Regions from separate parts of the Bacillus sp. AP8 genome, predicted to be linked through region 2. Evidence: riboswitches for the same ligand, from Rfam matches in the RefSeq annotation. Region 2 holds a riboswitch; each other region holds the start of a gene.

Region 1 (4,108 bases), on a different contig from region 2:
TGCAATATTTTCACTAACTGTTCTAGACCACAATAGGTTAAAATGCTGAAAGATCATTCCAATCTCATGTCGTGCTTTACGAAGTTTTGCACCTTTTATAGCAGAAATTTCTTGTTCAGCTACTGTTATTGTTCCCGTAGTTGGTACTTCAAGACCATTTAACATTCGAATAAGAGTACTTTTTCCAGCTCCACTATAGCCAATTACTCCAAATATTTCACCTGGTTCAATATCAATTGAAACAGAGTCTACAGCTTTCAATTTATCCTTCAACCCAATGGAGAATAATTTTGATACGTTTTGAATTTTAATCATATTGATCACCTCTTTGTCCATAACCATTTGGACAAATATTTATTTATACATTGCCCTAAACAACAAAAACCTTTCTGCAAGAAGAGCAGAAAGGCATAATAATCTAAGCTTGACCTTTCTCTCATCTACCAAAGTATAACTACTTTGTGTGATTTGGCACCATTTCAAATTAATTGACGGTTGCCGGGCTTCATTGGGCACATCCCTCCACCACTCTTGATAAGAGTTTCAAAAAAATATTTAATTGTTGTTAGAATAAATATTTTAGTAAGGTGATTCTATCACTATATAAATTTACTGTCAACTTATTTCACTCAATTTGACAGTATTTCCATCCATTTTTATGAAACAGAGATAGGGTTTATCGATGTTTTTCCAGTAGCTACTTTAATGGCTTCTTCTAACTCTGCAATCAAATCATCTACATTCTCAATTCCTATCGATAAACGAACTAAATCTTCAGACACACCAGACAGCTTTAGCTCTTCCGCACTTAATTGTTGATGCGTTGTACTTGCCGGGTGAATGATTAAACTTTTAGCGTCACCCACATTTGCTACGTGACTCCACAGTTGAATACTGTCAATCAATTTAGCACCCGCTTCTCTTCCACCTTCAATACCAAATACAGCGACTGCTCCTGCACCTTTTGGTAAATATTTTTCAGCTAGTGCATAATTTTTATTATCTTTATCTCCTGGATATAGTACCCATTTTACAGCAGGATGGTTTTGTAAATATTCAACGACTTTCTTTGTATTCGCAATATGTTCCTTCATGCGAACATGAAGGGTTTCTAAACCAAGAACAAATTGAAAGGCACTATTTGGACTAATAGCTGGACCTAGGTCACGAAGTAATTGTACTCGAGCTTTTGTAATGTATGCAGCCGCTCCAAGTGCATCACTGTAGACAAGATTATTATAGCTAGGATCAGGTGTTGTAAAGCTAGGAAACTTACCTGTACTCCAGTCAAACTTACCGGCGTCAATGATTATTCCACCTAATGTTGTTCCATTTCCTAAAAGCCATTTAGTTGCCGAATGAATAACAATATCTGCTCCATACTCAATTGGTTTGCATAAATATGGTGTCGCAAAAGTATTATCAATGATTAATGGAATACCATTTTCGTGTGCTATTTCAGCCACTTTTTCAATATCTAAAACATGTAAACTTGGATTTCCTATCGTTTCAGCAAAGACTGCTTTTGTTTTAGGAGTAATAGCTGCTCTAATGTTTTCTGGATCTTCAGCATCGACTAAATGAACTTTGATCCCGTATTTCGGTAGAGTATTAGCAAATAAATTAAATGTACCGCCATATAAATGAGAAGCCGCAACAATCTCATCTCCAGCTTCTGCTAGATTTAATATAGCTAGAGTTATAGCAGCCATTCCACTCGAAACGGCAAGAGCTCCAATACCACCTTCAAGTAAAGCAACTCGTTCTTCAAATACTGTTACCGTCGGATTATGAATGCGCGTATAAATATAACCTGGTTCTTTCAAACCAAATAAATTCGCTGCATGTTCACTATCCTTAAATACATAAGCGTTACTTTGATAAATCGGAGTGGAACGAGCTCCTGTTACTGGATCTACTTGTAAACCTCCATGGACACTTAACGTTTCGAAGCTATACTTTTTTTGATTATCGCTCATGATTTTTCCTCCTATAAATGTAATATTCAGTCTATTTAACAGAAACAAATAAAAGCTTCCTCTGATAAGAAGAAGCTTAATGACCTGTACTTCTCATCTTCACAGAATAGATATTCTGCTGGAATTAGCACCGTGTATATAGATACCGGTTGCTGGGCTTCATTGGGCCATTCCCTCCACCTCTCTTGATAAGATATTCACTTATATCCAAATAAAACCAATCTATTTAATAGGAATATTATCACCTTATAAGAAGTACGTCAATATATTTTTTAAAAATTATTACATTTCAGACAACTACTGGTCCTCTACTCAAAAGTAGTAGTGCTTCAAGTAACAGAACCTGTCTATAATTACCCTGAATTTTTATTTTATTTAATCTTTGAAGCTGCCTTAAGGATATTTCTCCACATAATAATTGCTCCAGCTCCTTTTTTTCTCCAAAGATAAGAATTTGATACGTTCCTTTATCCGTATTCTGTGTGTGTACTTCATTATTTGATAGAAATAAATGCCATCTTTGTTCATTATCAGAAAAGATCACTCTTGTATGAGCTTTCTTAAGCAGAACCTGTAACTGTTCTCTGTTTTGAATACTAGCAAGTAATGACCGTAAAATTGTTTCCATTAGCTCCACTCCTTTTTCCATTCACTTAGAAGTAGATATACAACACTCATCATGAAGAATCCTTTAAAAAACACTCGACAAGTATTTTATTTTTGTCGATTCTCATTACATTTCACAGTCATCTTGTCTATATAATTTGATTTAATCCCTTGTTGAACAAGGTTCTGTAATACATTACTACTGATACTTAATCAAAAAACAGCATGTCAAACCCCAGAAGAAGGAACGAGCAAAAAGGGGGTGACACTTATCACGAAAAATGAAGGTTGAAGCTATTATCAACAATAAACTTTAAAGAGTCTCTTTTAAAAAGAAACTATTATAATATCATTGAAAATTCTCATTCAGCACTTCTAATAGGTAAGGTACAGATTGAAATGCATATATTTTTTTTATTATCTGACCTTTTTTAAAGATAAGTAAACACGGTACACTTTCTACCTTATAGTCTTCAGCCAACTTTCTAATATAATTCACATCTGTTTTGCCTATTTGAATGTTTGGAACAATCTCTTTAATAACCATTAACATTCTAGAAGCAACTTGACATGTCCCACAGATAGGGGTAAATAAATACAAGCAAAAACTATCTTGATTTTCAATTTTCTTTTGAATCTCTTCCCCATTCCAAACCATCATAACAATTCTTTCATCCTTTTTCAGAAAAGCGTAACCGCCTTGGTCAGCCCCGATCAGCATAAGATGAGCCAGATAGAAGGTTATTCTTTGACCTTCTATTTGGATGAGCTTAAGCCTCGAGGGGCTAGGCGGTGTTCGCTAGACAGTAGTCTATGTTCCATTTTTTATCTCTCTTTATTATAAGAAAAACCGACACCGGTCCTTTCTCTTCTATCTATAATACAAATAACTAACATTAATATATTTCATGCCCGAATATGTTTCCAATTTAAAAAGGAGACATGCGGGAGCCTATAAGACGAGTCTTGCAGGAAGGAGTGGGCTTGCTCCTTCCGAAAAGAGAAATGGCTTATAGCCCGAGCATGTCAGGTGTAAGGTTAGACAGCAAAAGAGCACGCAACCTGTAATAAGTTTTTTTATCTCTCATAGATTTCATCTACATGGTTAAATATTCACTATGTATCTCAAAGTTCGCACTTAATAATACAGTTGCAATATGATGATAGGGTGCTGACGCAACTTCTTTATATGATTTATCAATATATAAATGGATAGCAGCAGGCATTTCCCGTTTAAATTGTTTCCTAAGTTTATCACCAGACTCATCACGATCTACAAGGATATACACATCTTTATCGAATAACTCATCTACGTAAGTATCCATTTTTTGATAAGAAATGGTTCCATTTGTACAATATATTTTAACATCTTCTTTTAATACTTGTTGTACCTTTTTCTTATCTGACGTTCCTTCAACAATAATCACCTTATCACTTTGAAGGTTATCCATATCCTTCACCTACTTCAAATAAGTTATGTTAAAGATAACATAACCGATTTCTTAAAAAATATCTATTAATAA
Region 2 (4,108 bases):
AACTTAGTACATTCCAAAGGATTAGTACCCCTAAATCTATAATCATCCATAGAACTCATTTTATAAACCATCTTTTAAAGAAAATTGTCAACAGAAAAGATGAATAACCCCATATTAAGAATAAAAGCACACTTTAGAGAAAAAATACCTTTATTGATGAATTTTAAAAAGTCTTTGAGAGGTTACAACATGAATATTGGAGGTTATTATGAGATATCTTATTTCAATCATTGGATTGGCTGTTGTATTTGGACTTGCTTTAATCGTAAGCAAAAACAAAAAGGAAATTAAGTATAAGTATATTGTTATTATGCTTGTAGTTCAGCTTTTATTAGCCATGTTACTTTTAAATACTCGCTTTGGTTTTGTTGTTATTAAAGGTATTGCAACAATCTTTGATCATTTATTAGAGTATGCCAAAGCTGGAATAGCGTTTGTATTTGGCGGGATGGCAAACAATGGAGAATCTCCTTTTTTCCTTGATGTTTTACTTCCAATTGTATTTATTTCAGTTTTAATTGGAATTCTACAATATTTCAAGATTCTTCCTTTTATCATGAAGTGGGTTGGATGGGTTTTGAGCAAGGTGAACGGTATGGGAAAACTAGAATCTTATAATGCCGTTGCTTCAGCGATGGTAGGACAATCTGAAGTTTTTATTACTGTTAAGAAACAATTAGACAAATTAACTCCTCAACGTTTGTATACATTATGTGCTTCAGCAATGTCGACTGTATCTATGTCGATTGTTGGTGCCTATATGACAATGATTGATCCCAAATATGTTGTTACGGCTATTGTATTGAACCTTTTTGGAGGTTTTATCATCGCTTCTGTTATTAATCCATATAAAGTGAATCCTGAGGAAGATCTTTTGGTTATTGAGGAAGAGAAGCAGTCTTTTTTTCAAATGCTAGGAGAATATATAATGGATGGCTTCAAAGTGGCTGTTATTGTTGGAGCGATGTTAATTGGTTTTGTCGCCTTAATGACTTTTATTAATGCTATTTTTGATATGGCAATAGGGATATCATTCCAAGATATTCTAGGATATATCTTTGCACCAATTGCCTTTTTAATGGGAATTCCATGGTCTGAAGCAGTAGCTGCTGGTGGTATTATGGCAACTAAACTTGTTACAAATGAATTTGTTGCAATGATAAGTTTAGGTGAAATTGCAGCTAGTTTTAGTAATCGATCATTAGGAATTATTTCTGTTTTTCTAGTTTCATTCGCGAATTTTTCTTCAATTGGTATTATTGCAGGGGCGGTTAAAGGGTTGAATGAAAAACAAGGGAATGTTGTAGCTCGCTTTGGATTAAAACTCTTATACGGTGCAACTTTGGTAAGTTTATTATCAGGAATTGTTGTTGGGTTAGTTATATAAAAAAGCCTGTTTAACTTTTGATTGATACTCATTTGAATTTAGTGAATGTGTCAAGATATCGATGGCATTCTTGACCAAATTAACACTCTTCGGACGAGTAAAAAATCGAGAAACATTCATGTATAAATAGATTGGAACATATGAAGGAAGGCTTGGATTATGGCTTATGTAGGTATATTACTCTCTGGAGCTACGTTGTTTCTAAATAGTTTTATGCTTTCAGGAAAAGCAGACACTAAAAGTGTAGCTATTTTTAATTTATTTGTAGGAATATTACAAGTGATCATTCCCTTTTATTTAATCATTATTTCTGATCAAAGTAATTGGACGATATATGGATATGCAGCTACGTTCTTGTTTGGATTGACGTTTCTTTATGTGAGCTTTACTTTTTATAAGGGAATGGATGGAAGTGGTTTAGGTTGGTTTTCGCTATGGGTTTCCATTATAGCTATCATGTATGCCATTATTTCAGTTTATCATTTTCATGATTATGTGAATAGTTTAACGTGGTTTATGTAGGCATTTCTTTGGTACTTGTTTTACGTATTAAATATTTTAAAAAAACCAGTAGAACAATATGTAAGTAAAGTCGCGTTCGTACAATCATGGGTTACATTAACTTTACCTGCTATTTTATATTTAATAGGTGTTTGGCAAGATCAGTTTATTCAAAGACTATGGCTAATCATTTTACTTGCTTCTATCATCTATTTTATAAAAGAGGCAAATGATATTAAAGATATATTAATCAGATTTGATAAATAGAAAAAATGATGGGAAGAAATAATGATTAACATTAATGTGGAATATTATTTTAAGGTTGCATTACAAAATATTTTAATCTGAATTATCAAAAAATATTGACTTTTAAAAAAATCGCTTGTACAGTAGTATCAAATCCTATCATTTTTGAAGGAAGAAAATCGAAATATATTGAATAAGTAACTTTCTTATCAAGAGAGGAGGAGGGACTGGCCCTTTGAATCCTCAGCAACAGACTTTTTAAGTACTGTGCTAATTCCAGAAGCAACTATGCTTGAAGATAAGAAGAGTCGATAACTCTGATGCCAAAACCTCTTCTTAACAATGGAAGAGGTTTTTTATATTGACGTTATCGAGATTGTTTTTATGAACTCGATGAAGTTAAATTACAATATTTTGAGGTGATTAATATGTCAAATGAAGTATTACAAGCAATCCAACTACTAAAAGAAAAGAAATGGGTCGATTTAACGCATACCTTCGGACCAGAATCTCCACATTTTTCGGCATTCGATGCTGCACAGTTTCAAACATTATTTACTCATGACGATGGATTTTTGGCACAAAGTTTTAAGTTTGCAGGACAATATGGCACACACATCGATGCCCCAATTCATTTTGTTCGCGGGCAAAGATTCCTAGATGAAATTGATTTAAAGGAATTGATCCTACCTTTAATTGTTATTGATAAATCAAAAGAGGCAGCTGAGAATAACGACTATGTTTTAACGGTTGAAGATATTCTTCAATTCGAAGAAGTCAATGGAAGAATTAGTGACGGAAGTTTTGTCGCCTTACGAACAGATTGGAGTAAGCGTTGGCCAGATGAAAAAGCTTTTAATAATAAGGATGAAGAAGGGAATAATCATGCTCCTGGTTGGTCAGTTGAAGCATTAAAGTTTTTATTCGAAGAGAGACAGATTAAAGCTATTGGACATGAAACATTTGATACAGATGCAAGTGTTGATTTTCAAAAAAATGGAGTACTATTAGCCGAGTATTATGTACTTGATCAAGATACATATCAAATTGAATTATTAAAGAATTTGGATCAATTACCACCAAAAGGTGCTGTTATTGTGAATATTGTTCCAAAGCCTGAAAAAGCATCTGGTTTTCCTGTAAGATCTTTCGCTATCCTACCTTAATTATGGATACATATGCTTTCCATAAAAGAGGAATGATAATAGTGATGAACGTTAGAGAAAAAGAAAGAATTCTTTATCAAAACAGTCAAATAGAAAGAGAGTTAGTGAAGTTTTATCATATTCGTAATTGATTGAATATGGATAGAATGATAATTTATAAATTTAGAAGGCATCACAAAAGCTGATTGATAGTTTTTATGATGCCTTTTATATTTTTATGACGAAGTAGTTATAAGTAGGGGAATGCTTGGTAAATCGAAAATAACAAATGTCAGTATTGTAGTTTGCTTTTGTAATACATTAATCCTGATTTTTAGCAAGAATTGATTGAGTGGTTCCATGAGACTCATTCGGAAGAATTGAGAGTGACAAGGCCGCAAAATGGGGAACGAGCAAGGAAGCTTGGCATTCGGCGGCAGTAAGTGAACAGAATGGATTCTTTTAACACTGTGATATTGAAAACAGCTTTACATTAAAAAAGTTTTTATTATTTTTATTAGGGTAATATTTGAGAATATAACATTTAAGAGCTATAGTAGATGTGATAATTATTTTGAAAATTCATCTTTGTAAATGGATGGAGGTACTGAACTTGAAAGATATTATTTTGATTCTTTTATTACAACTTATTTATGTACCTTGTTTTACGTTGCGTACGATATTTTTAGTGAAAAATCTGACCATTCCAGCATCAATATTAGGTTTTATGGAAGCTTTAATATACGTATTTGGACTTTCAATTGTTTTTAATGGTAACCAAAGCTTTGCGGGGTTGCTTGTGTATGCACTTGGATTTGGAATGGGTATT
Region 3 (4,108 bases), on a different contig from region 2:
ATCCCAGCTCCATCATGAAAATCTCTTAATAGTTCTTTTTGCTCATACCCTATTCTTCTTGTAGATATGCACCTATGGAGAGGTTCACATTTTCTTTTACGCACTTTGTAAAAGTCGAATAATTTTGAATTTAACGATTTCTAGTAGTACTATGAAATAGATATTTACATAATTTTCGCACGTTTTTATATGTTTCATATATAAAGAAGGAGAGGTTAGACATGAAGAATGTGACAAATTTAGGACCGTTTAAGGCAGATCATGTAGGAAGTTTCCTTAGACCAGCACGTTTAAAGCAGGCTCGTTTACAAAAACAGAGCGGTGAGTTTTCAGCGGAACAATTAAGAATAATTGAAGATGAAGAAATAACTCGAATTGTTGAGAAGCAGAAAGAATTAGGGTTACAAGCGGTAACTGATGGAGAACTAAGAAGAACTTGGTGGCACTTTGACTTTTTAGGTGGGCTTGTTGGAGTTGAATTCTATAAAAAAGATAGTGGGCTCCAGTTTAAAGGGATTGAAACTAGAGCTGATGGGATTCGAGTAATTGGGAAAATTGATTTTGGTCATCATCCTTTTTTAGAAGATTATGCATTTCTTCATTCAATTGCTGGAGACCATATAGCGAAATTTACGATACCTAGCCCCAATATGCTACTTGCTAGAGCTACAGTAGATGAACAAATTTATTCAACTGAGGAAGAGTTAATCGATGATTTAATCATTACATACCAAAAAGCAATTCAAGCCTTTTATCAAGCGGGATGTCGTTATTTACAATTAGATGACACTTCTTGGGCATCTTTATTCTCTGAAGAAGGTAGAGAAAAACTTCGAGTAAAAGGGCAAGACCCGAATAAATTAGCGTATATTTATGCGAGAGTTATTAATGAATCCCTCGCTCATAAGCCAGAGGATATGACGATAACTATGCATATTTGTAGAGGCAATTTTAAATCTACATATATGTCAAGTGGTGGCTATGAATTTGCAGCAGAAATTATTTTTGGGGGCTTAGATGTAGACGGATTATTTCTCGAATTTGACGATGAAAGATCAGGAGGCTTTGAGCCATTACGTTATGTAAACAGGAAAGATTTGAAGATTGTATTAGGGTTAATTACCTCAAAATTTGGTGAATTAGAGGATCCTGAAAAGATAAAAAAGAGAATAAAAGAGGCCACTCGATATATTCCATTAGAACAATTATGTCTTAGTCCGCAATGTGGATTTTCTTCTACTGAAGAAGGAAATTTGATTACAGAAGAAGAACAATGGGACAAGATTAGACATGTTATTAGCATTGCAGAGAATGTATGGAAATAATCTCTAGTAATAGAAAGACGAGCTTGTTGAGAAGAGAAAGATACTCTTTTCAATAAGCTCTTTTTTAAAGGACTGTTATATGTGGCTTTTCATTCTTAACAAGAAATGAATAGTGGGAAAGTGAATGAATCGATTGATGAATAACAATGAAATGTAACAAATTCTTATGAAGAAAGAGGATAATATTTTTAAAAACACTTTATCCTATAAAAATACTATAAAAGATAAAAAATATTTTTTTCGACATTTTTCGCCTGTTTTTCTATAATGAAAGCGTTTCAATAGAAAATTTTAAAAATTTATTATATTGACAAATTTCGATTTAATTAGTACTATCGAAATTACAAAAAATCAATAAGAAACTTATCCAGAGTGACCGAGGGACATGGCCCTATGACGTCCGGCAACCCCCAAAAGGGAAGGTGCCAATTCCTGCAGAATGATTTTCATTCTGAAAGATAAGTCGAAATTAGTCGGATTTCGGTGCCTCTTTCAGATGAAAGAGGCATTTTTTGTATGGTTGGCATAGTGAACTGTTTAGAATTTATTTGGTTTTATTAGATGGATGATGATATCTGTAGATTGAATCATTTCATGCGTGAATTTTTCTTTAATTTGCTAACAGAATGAAGCTTTACTTGATTGAAAACTAACAAAACCAGAGATGGTTTTCTTATACGAAAGGAAAGAGGGTTAAGTATGATAAAAATACAAAATCTTTCGAAAAATTATCAAACGAAAAGTGGCATAGTAAAAGGTGTTGATAACGTCTCTCTAACAATTGAGAAGGGAGAGATTTTCGGTATTGTAGGATATTCAGGAGCAGGGAAAAGCTCTTTGCTACGATGCATTAACTTATTAGAAAGACCAACCTCAGGAAGTGTAACTATTGATGGAGTCAATCTTACATCTTTACGCAGTGGAGAGTTACGCTTAGCAAGATTAAAAATCGGAATGATTTTTCAGCATTTTTATTTAATTAGTCAAAAAACGGTATATGAAAATGTAGCTTTTTCCTTAAAAGCAGCGAAAGCACCTCAAAGCTCGATAAAGGGACGTGTAGAGGAGCTCTTAGAAATGGTTGGTCTGGCTGATAAGCGTGATGTATATCCTTCGCAGCTTAGCGGAGGACAAAAACAACGTGTTGCCATTGCTAGAGCTCTTGCGAATAATCCAACAGTTCTTTTATGTGATGAAGCAACCTCAGCCCTCGATCCAACTACAACAAAGTCAATCTTAAATTTATTGAAGAGAATCAATAAAGAGTTGGATATTACTATTGTATTAATTACTCATGAAATGAACGTGGTCAAAGAAATATGTAATCGAATGGCTATCATGCAGAATGGAAAAGTAATAGAGGATGGTGATGTATATGACATTTTCGCTAGTCCAAAAGAGGATTTAACAAAAGAGTTCATTTCAAGTGTTGTATCATTTGATATTCCAAATATCATTTTGGAGAAATGTCAGGATCCGATTGTAAAAGTAACATTTAGAGGGGAAGTTGCTGGAGAAGGGGTTATTTCAGACATGCTTCAGCAATTCAATGTGAAGGGGAATTTCCTACATGGATCGATTGAATATATACAAGACTTGCCACTAGGAATTTTCTTAATGGAGCTAAAAGGAACGAAAGAAGAAATTCAAAAGGCCATTACTTATATTGAAGAACGATATGCACAGGTGGAGGTGTTACACAATGGGCTTTGATTTAAATCATTTGATCGAATTAATTCCAGATATTAATACGGCTTTTTTTCAAACCGTTTATATGGTTTCGATTTCATTAATTGTTTCCGTTGTTATCGGATTACCAGTAGGTATTCTTTTATATGTTACCGATAAAGGCTTATTTATGGAAAATCGTGCAGTTCAAAGTATTTTAGGATTTATCGTGAATCTGGTTCGATCCATTCCATTTATTATATTAATTGTGGCTCTTATTCCGTTAACTAATGCAATTGTTAAAACAACCATTGGACCAGTAGCGGCTAGTGTATCACTATCAGTTGCAGCTATACCTTTTTTTGCAAGAATTGTAGAAACAGCTTTACGAGAGATTGATAGAGGAATTATTGAAGCAGCTACTGCGGTAGGAGCTACTCCGTGGATGATCATAAAAGATGTTCTTCTTTTAGAAGCTAGATCAGGGATTATTTCTGGTATTACATTAACATTAATTAGTTTAATTGGTTTCTCGGCTATGGCTGGAACCGTTGGTGGTGGCGGTATAGGGGATTTAGCAATCCGCTATGGATATTATCGTTACGATAACACTATTATGATTGTCACAGTGTTAATTTTAATTATTTTAGTTCAGGTAATCCAATTTGCTGGTGATTTTATCGCCAAAGTTGTAGATAAAAGATAAATAGAAAGTAGGAGAAGAATAATGAAAAAGTGGTTAACAGCAATTATTTTATTAGTAGTAGTGGCTGCACTTGCTGCGTGTGGTAATGACAGCAGTGAGAAGTCAGGAGCAGATTCAAAAAGCATCAAATTTGGTGCAACATCAGGTCCTTATAGTGATATGGTGACAAAAGCGATTAAACCGGGCTTAGAAAAATTAGGCTATAAAGTAAAAGTAGTTGAGTTTAGTGATTATATTCAGCCGAATAAAGCGTTAAATAATGATGAGATTCAAGCGAACCTTTTCCAACATACGATTTATCTAGAAAACTTTGAAAAAGAAAACAAAATGGATTTAACAGCATTAATTTCAGTTCCAACTGCACCAATGGGTATTTATTCTAATAAATATAAATCGTTAGATGAAATTA

What was found. Region 2 has a riboswitch for S-adenosylmethionine ahead of BN349_RS02375 (cyclase family protein). Riboswitches for the same ligand answer to the same signal wherever they lie in the genome.
Region 1: it holds a riboswitch for S-adenosylmethionine, as region 2 does, so the genes downstream of both, BN349_RS18455 (O-acetylhomoserine aminocarboxypropyltransferase/cysteine synthase family protein) here and BN349_RS02375 (cyclase family protein) in region 2, are expected to answer to the same signal.
Region 3: it holds a riboswitch for S-adenosylmethionine, as region 2 does, so the genes downstream of both, BN349_RS03705 (methionine ABC transporter ATP-binding protein) here and BN349_RS02375 (cyclase family protein) in region 2, are expected to answer to the same signal.

Annotation. Positions count from the first base shown of each region.
Region 1 covers NZ_CAPG01000076.1:79,458-83,565, forward strand. The annotation lists gene BN349_RS18450 (methionine ABC transporter ATP-binding protein) at 1-315, opposite strand, end outside; SAM riboswitch class I at 434-541, opposite strand; gene BN349_RS18455 (O-acetylhomoserine aminocarboxypropyltransferase/cysteine synthase family protein) at 657-1,979, opposite strand; SAM riboswitch class I at 2,070-2,174, opposite strand; gene BN349_RS18460 (alkyl sulfatase C-terminal domain-containing protein) at 2,269-2,607, opposite strand; gene BN349_RS18465 (thioredoxin family protein) at 2,935-3,246, opposite strand; gene BN349_RS18470 (toprim domain-containing protein) at 3,683-4,036, opposite strand.
Region 2 covers NZ_CAPG01000012.1:67,713-71,820, forward strand. The annotation lists gene BN349_RS02365 (NupC/NupG family nucleoside CNT transporter) at 209-1,387, shown strand; partial or broken gene BN349_RS23115 (AmiS/UreI family transporter) at 1,547-2,155, shown strand; SAM riboswitch class I at 2,338-2,439, shown strand; gene BN349_RS02375 (cyclase family protein) at 2,563-3,300, shown strand; gene BN349_RS02380 (DUF2179 domain-containing protein) at 3,893-4,108, shown strand, end outside.
Region 3 covers NZ_CAPG01000020.1:41,369-45,476, forward strand. The annotation lists partial or broken gene gpmA (2,3-diphosphoglycerate-dependent phosphoglycerate mutase) at 1-16, opposite strand, end outside; gene BN349_RS03700 (5-methyltetrahydropteroyltriglutamate--homocysteine S-methyltransferase) at 222-1,325, shown strand; SAM riboswitch class I at 1,686-1,790, shown strand; gene BN349_RS03705 (methionine ABC transporter ATP-binding protein) at 2,025-3,038, shown strand; gene BN349_RS03710 (methionine ABC transporter permease) at 3,028-3,699, shown strand; gene BN349_RS03715 (MetQ/NlpA family ABC transporter substrate-binding protein) at 3,721-4,108, shown strand, end outside.